3 regions of the Paraburkholderia unamae genome follow, and region 2 is predicted to be linked to each of the others. Evidence: predicted binding sites of a transcription regulator. Region 2 holds the regulator's gene; each other region holds the start of a gene.

Region 1 (2,267 bases), on a different contig from region 2:
AACTGTTCGCGCATCCACGCCATGCCTATACGCGCGGACTCCTGAGCGCCTCGCTCAATCTGGCCGACGATCTGCACTACCAGTCGTGGACCTTGCCGGAAATCCGCCACAACGTAACGTCGGACCGGCCCGGTGAGGAAGGCGGCTTCGTGGTGGTGCCGCGCAAGGTGCCTGAACGCGCGGTGTCGAGCATTCAGGCCGCCGACGCCGCACCGCTGCTCGCCGTGCGCGACCTGCGCGTGACGTATGCGCAGCGCCACGGCGCACCGGCGCATCATGCCGTGGACGGCGTGTCGTTCGACATCGGCCGAGGCGAGACGGTGGGGCTCGTGGGCGAATCGGGCTGCGGCAAGTCCACGCTTTCGCGCGCGATCATGCGCCTCACGCCGGTGGCCAACGGCTCGATCGCGCTGGAGGGGACCGATCTCGTCGCGCTCGGCGAGCGCGCATTGCGGCCTTTGCGTCGCAAGGTGCAGATGGTCTTTCAGGATCCCTATGCATCGCTCAATCCGCGCCGCACGGTGGGCGACATTCTCGAAACCGTGCTGGCCGTGAACGGCGTGGGCGACGCGACAGCGCGCCGTGCTCGCGTGCGCTCGGTGCTGGAGCGCGTGGGGCTTCCTGCGGCGTCGCTTGGCCGTTTTCCGCATGAATTCTCGGGCGGACAGCGTCAGCGCATTGGCATTGCGCGCGCACTCGTGCTCGAACCCGCGTTGCTGATCTGCGACGAGCCGGTTTCCGCGCTCGACGTCTCGATCCAGGCGCAGATCCTCAATCTGCTCGTCGAACTCAAGCGCGAGCTTGGGCTCTCCATGCTCTTCATCTCACACGATCTTTCGGTGGTGCGCTACATCGCCGACCGCGTGCATGTGATGCAGCAGGGCAAGATCGTCGAAAGCGGCGACCACGAGAACATCTGGCGCGCGCCCCGGCATCCGTATACGCGCACGCTGCTCGCCGCGATTCCCGGGCGCGAGCTGGAAGCCGAAGCGGCCTGAACGCGCTTTGCAATGACCTGCGCGTGCGATATCGATAAGCGCGTTCTGGAGATATCGATCTGCCAATCCGTTATTGGAGCGGCGCGCGGCGGCTTTCTATACTCGGTGTTCCATCAGCACTCGCATGCAGCGAGTGCCAACTCAACAGCGAACCCAATCGCGCATCACCGAGAGAATTCAGCCCATGAGCCTGCGCCCACTGCACGACCGCGTGATCGTTAAACGACTCGACCAGGAAACCCGCACGACGTCGGGCATCGTCATTCCCGACAGCGCCTCCGAAAAGCCCGACCAGGGCGAAGTGCTCGCTGTCGGCCCCGGCCGGCGCGACAACGACGGCCGCCGCATCGCGCCGGACCTGAGCGTGGGCGACCGCGTGCTGTTCGGCAAATACGCCGGCCAGACCGTGAAGGTCGATGGCAATGAACTGCTCGTACTGCGCGAAGAAGACATCGTCGCAGTCGTCAATCAATAAACGAGAACCTGAGAGAACCCGTCATCATGGCAGCCAAAGACATCGTATTCGGCGACATCGCCCGCACCAAACTCATCGAAGGCGTGAACCTGCTCGCCGACGTGGTCAAAGTCACGCTCGGCCCGAAAGGCCGCAACGTCGTGCTCGAACGCAGCTTCGGCTCGCCTGTCGTGACCAAGGACGGCGTGTCCGTCGCCAAGGAAATCGAACTCGCCGACAAGCTCCAGAACATCGGCGCGCAAGTGGTCAAGGAAGTCGCTTCGAAAACGAGCGACGCCGCGGGCGACGGCACCACGACCGCCACCGTGCTCGCCCAGGCGATCGTGCGCGAAGGCCAGAAGTACGTGGCGGCCGGGCTCAACCCGCTCGACCTGAAGCGCGGCATCGACAAGGCTGTGCACGCGGCCGTCGAGGAACTGAAGAAGATCAGCAAACCCACCACGACGAGCAAGGAGATCGCCCAGGTGGCGACGATCTCGGCCAACGGCGAGGAGTCGATCGGCCAGCGCATTGCCGAGGCGATCGACCGCGTGGGCAAGGAAGGCGTGATCACGGTCGAGGACGGCAAGTCGCTCGAAGACGAACTGGACGTCGTGGAAGGCCTGCAATTCGATCGCGGCTATCTCTCGCCGTACTTCATCAACAACCCGGACAAGCAGGTCGCGGAGCTCGACAATCCGTTCATCCTGCTGCATGACAAGAAGATCTCGAACATTCGCGACCTGCTGCCGGTGCTGGAGCAAGTGGCGAAGGCGGGGCGGCCGCTGCTGCTGATCGCCGAGGATATCGAGGGC
Region 2 (2,267 bases):
GCTCCGCCATGCCGGAAAAGCCGCTGCGGTTCACGACCACGTCATTGAAGGCGAGCGCGTGATAGATCGGGTCGCCGTCGCGCGTGATGCGCGATTCGAGCAGCGAGCGCTCCTCGCGCTCGAACGAGCCCGCGAGCAGTTGCGGCACGACCTCCTGCATTTCGGAAAACGCGATGTCGGTGATGAAGCCGAGACGCCCGTGGTTGATGCCGATGAGCGGCGTGCGGTAGGGCGCGAGCTGGCGGCCGATGCCGAGCATCGTGCCGTCGCCGCCGAGCACCACGGCTACGTCCGCGCGCGCGCCGATCTCTGCGGGCTGAAGCGCGGGATAGCCCTGCGCGCCGATTTCCTCCGCGGTCTGCGCTTCGAACACGACCTCGAAGCCGCGCTTCGCAATGGTCTGGGCGAGCGCCGACAGCGGCTCGGCGATGCCTGGCGTATTGCTGCGCCCGACTAGCGCAACCGTCTTGAACTGGCTCTGGATCTTATGGATCTGCATGCCGGCATTACACCATAGTCAGGTCGCGAAAAGAACCTGGCGCGGGCCCCGGACGCCCCGCCGGGCCTTGCATGCCGCGCCTTCCAGCCCGAAGCCGGTGACACGGCGATGACAAAACGCGAGCGCGAGGCGCGCCGGCCGGGGGCGCGGGCAGCAAGCCGCGCGCCGTGCCGGGCGGCTTGCCCGAAGGCCGCGCCACGCGGCGTACTCGCCGTGAACCCGCCATTAGGCTAAAATTTTCAGTCATGCTAGATCCCCGCGCACAAACCCTCCTCAAAACGCTGATCGAGCGCTACATCGCCGAAGGTCAGCCGGTCGGCTCGCGCACGTTGTCGCGCTATTCCGGCCTGGAGCTGAGCCCGGCGACCATTCGCAACGTGATGTCGGACCTCGAGGAACTGGGGCTCGTGTCCAGCCCGCACACCTCGGCCGGGCGCGTGCCCACGCCGCGCGGCTACCGCCTGTTCGTCGACACCATGCTCACCGTCGAGCCAGGTTCCGAGGACGACGCGGTCACGCGCGCGGTGAAAACCACGCTGCGCCCCGGCGAGCCGCAGAAGGTGGTGGCGGCGGCGGCCAGCGTGCTGTCGAACCTCTCGCAGTTCGCGGGCGTGGTGCTCACGCCGCGGCGCAGCCACGTGTTCAAGCAGATCGAGTTCATGCGCCTGTCCGACAAGCGCATCCTGCTCATCATCGTGACGCCCGAAGGCGACGTGCAGAACCGCATCATGGCGACGCAGCGCGACTTCACGCCTTCCGAGCTGATCGAAGCCTCCAATTACATCAACGCGCATTTTGCCGGCCTTTCGTTCGACGAGGTGCGCCGCCGCTTGCGCGAGGAAATCGACGCGCTGCGCGGCGACATGACGACACTCATGCACGCGGCCGTGACCGCGAGCACCGAGGAGCCCGAAAGCGGCGACACCGTGCTCATCTCTGGCGAGCGCAACCTGCTCGAAGTGGCCGATCTTTCGTCGGACATGGCGCGCCTGCGCAAGCTGTTCGACGTGTTCGACCAGAAAACCAGCCTCCTGCAACTGCTCGACGTTTCGAGTCACGCGCAGGGCGTGCAGATTTTCATCGGCGGCGAGTCGAACCTCGTGCCGATCGAGGAAATGAGCGTGGTGACGGCGCCCTACGAGGTGAACGGCAAGATCGTGGGTACGCTCGGCGTGATCGGGCCGACCCGCATGGCCTACAACCGCGTGATTCCGATCGTGGACATCACCGCGCGCCTGCTTTCGCTCACGCTCAGCCAGAACTGAGCGCCGGGCCGGGGCCACCCCCGCCTTTCCTGAGATCGTCGCCGAAAGCCGCGTTGCGCGCCATTAGCCGAACGGCCAACGTGCGGCGAGCCCGCAAACGGCGGCGCGGCGCCACCCGGTTGGCCTGCCAGGGGCGCCCGCTATAATGCTTGTTTCATGCAACCGTTGCCGCGCGAAAAGCGTGGCGCCACTGACTCGCCTATGCGTTTCGACCTGGAGCGGCCTTCGCAGTCCGCCGCGGCGCATCGCGTCGCCGTGCTGCTCATCAATCTGGGCACGCCGGACGCGCCCACGCCGCGCGCCGTGCGCCGCTATCTCGCGCAGTTCCTCTCCGATCCGCGCGTGGTCGAGATTCCGGCGCCCATCTGGCAGATCATCCTGCGCGCGCTGATCCTGCCGCTGCGCGGCCGCTCGTCGGCGAAAAAGTACGCGGCGGTGTGGACGCCCGAGGGCTCGCCGCTGCGCGTGCACACGCAAAAGCAGACCGACGGCCTGCGCCATCT
Region 3 (2,267 bases), on a different contig from region 2:
CACTGCGCAAAGCTGACCTGGCCGCGTCGGCCGGAGAACTGGACGAGCGGCGCCTGCGCACCGCGCTGGGCCGCTTTGCCACCGGCGTCGTGGTGATTTCCACGGGCACGGGCGACGAACTGCACGCCATGACGGCCAATGCGTTCATGTCCGGATCGCTGAAGCCGCCGCTTATTGTGGTTTCGGTTGGCCATCGTGCGCGCATGCACGAGTGCTTGATGCGCTCGGATCTCTTCGGTGTCAGTGTGCTGTCCGAAGAGCAGGAGTCGCATAGCCGTCATTTCGCCGGCGAGCCACAGGCGTGGCTCGCGCCGCGCTTCATGGAGGTCGAGGGACTCGCCGGCGTGGTGCTGCTGCATCGCGCGCTGGCCCGATTCGCGGCGCGCGTCGTCGACCGTCATCCGTGCGGCGATCACACGCTCTTTGTCGGCGAGGTGCTTTCGTTCTCGCTCGAGGAGGACGCTCCGCTCGTGTTCTACGGCGGACGCTACGCTTCGGTGGCGCAGGGCCACTGATCTCGCCGGGCCGATCCGGCCCGGTTTCCCGTTCCCGCAGGGCGGTGGGGCGTGCAGGCGCGCGTTCCATGCGCATCTCCAAGGCCGGGAATTCATCGTATACCCTGACCCCACAAGGCGCAGCCTTCATGTTTTCGTCCAATTTAGACGTTAAAGCGGAACTTTGACGCTCTGATAGCGACAAATTGCCGAATTAGCGCAACAAGTCACGCCACTTCCCCCGCTTCGCTCCCCTTCTTGAATTTGTCATTCCTCGTCCATATAATTAGCACTCACTGCACGAGAGTGCTAACAACTCTGGTGCGAACCACATCTCTGGCTGACGGTAGTCGGCAGCCAGGTTTTCTTGAGTCGCTTCAAGTCCTAATCAAGAGAGGATCTATCCATGAACCTTCGTCCTTTGCACGATCGCGTGATCGTCAAGCGCCTGGATCAAGAAACCAAGACCGCTTCGGGCATCGTGATCCCGGACGCAGCGGCAGAAAAGCCGGATCAAGGTGAAGTCCTGGCCACGGGCCCGGGCAAGCGTGACGACAAGGGCTCCCTGATCGCGCTCGACGTCAAGGTCGGCGATCGCGTCCTGTTCGGCAAGTACGCTGGCCAGACCGTCAAGGTCGATGGCAACGAACTGCTCGTGATGCGCGAAGAAGACATCATGGCCGTGGTGCAGAAGTAAGTTCAGCCCACCGCACATTCATCAAGAATTCAAGGAGTTAGAAGATGGCAGCTAAAGACGTCGTGTTCGGCGATTCCGCCCGTTCCAAGATGGTTGAAGGCGTGAACATTCTCGCCAACGCAGTGAAGGTTACGCTGGGTCCGAAGGGCCGCAACGTGGTCCTCGAGCGCTCGTTCGGCGGCCCGACGGTCACCAAGGACGGTGTCTCGGTCGCAAAGGAAATCGAGCTCAAGGACAAGCTCCAGAACATGGGCGCGCAAATGGTCAAGGAAGTCGCTTCCAAGACCAGCGACAACGCCGGTGACGGCACGACGACGGCTACGGTTCTGGCCCAGTCGATCGTCCGCGAAGGCATGAAGTACGTCGCATCGGGCATGAACCCGATGGACCTGAAGCGCGGCATCGACAAGGCCGTCGCAGCAGCAATCGAAGAGCTGCGCAAGGTCAGCAAGCCCTGCACGACCAACAAGGAAATCGCTCAAGTCGGTTCGATCTCGGCAAACAGCGACACGTCGATCGGCGACCGTATCGCTGAAGCGATGGACAAGGTTGGCAAGGAAGGCGTCATCACCGTCGAAGACGGCAAGTCGCTGCAAGACGAGCTGGAAGTCGTCGAAGGTATGCAGTTCGACCGCGGCTACCTCTCGCCGTACTTCATCAACAACCCGGACAAGCAAGTCGCCGTGCTGGAAAGCCCGTTCGTCCTGCTGTTCGACAAGAAGATCTCGAACATCCGTGATCTGCTGCCGGTTCTGGAACAAGTCGCGAAGGCTGGCCGTCCGCTGCTGATCATCGCTGAAGACGTCGAAGGCGAGGCACTGGCCACGCTGGTCGTCAACAACATCCGTGGCATCCTGAAGACCGTCGCCGTCAAGGCTCCGGGCTTCGGCGACCGCCGCAAGGCCATGCTGGAAGACATCGCGATCCTGACCGGCGGCCAGGTCATCGCTGAAGAAACCGGCCTCACGCTCGAAAAGGCAACGCTGGCCGAACTGGGTCAAGCGAAGCGCATCGAAGTGGGCAAGGAAAACACGACGATCATCGACGGCGCAGGCGAAGCTTCGACCATCGAAGCC

The links. The regulator HrcA, encoded in region 2, represses chaperone genes, less so after heat shock. The targets are predictions, from matches to a motif close to TTAGCACTCNNNNNNNNNGAGTGCTAA.
Region 1: C7402_RS21240 (co-chaperone GroES) is a predicted target of HrcA. The motif match lies at 1,112-1,138, and genes of this name have one in related genera.
Region 3: C7402_RS19845 (co-chaperone GroES) is a predicted target of HrcA. The motif match lies at 781-807, and genes of this name have one in related genera.

What each region holds. Positions count from the first base shown of each region.
Region 1 is NZ_QEOB01000010.1:70,976-73,242, reverse strand. Features, by position in the region: gene C7402_RS21245 (ABC transporter ATP-binding protein) at 1-998, shown strand, start outside; gene C7402_RS21240 (co-chaperone GroES) at 1,183-1,473, shown strand; gene groL (chaperonin GroEL) at 1,500-2,267, shown strand, end outside.
Region 2 is NZ_QEOB01000001.1:873,057-875,323, forward strand. Features, by position in the region: gene C7402_RS03840 (NAD kinase) at 1-499, opposite strand, end outside; gene hrcA (heat-inducible transcriptional repressor HrcA) at 745-1,764, shown strand; gene hemH (ferrochelatase) at 1,966-2,267, shown strand, end outside.
Region 3 is NZ_QEOB01000009.1:143,813-146,079, forward strand. Features, by position in the region: gene C7402_RS19840 (flavin reductase family protein) at 1-515, shown strand, start outside; gene C7402_RS19845 (co-chaperone GroES) at 901-1,191, shown strand; gene groL (chaperonin GroEL) at 1,236-2,267, shown strand, end outside.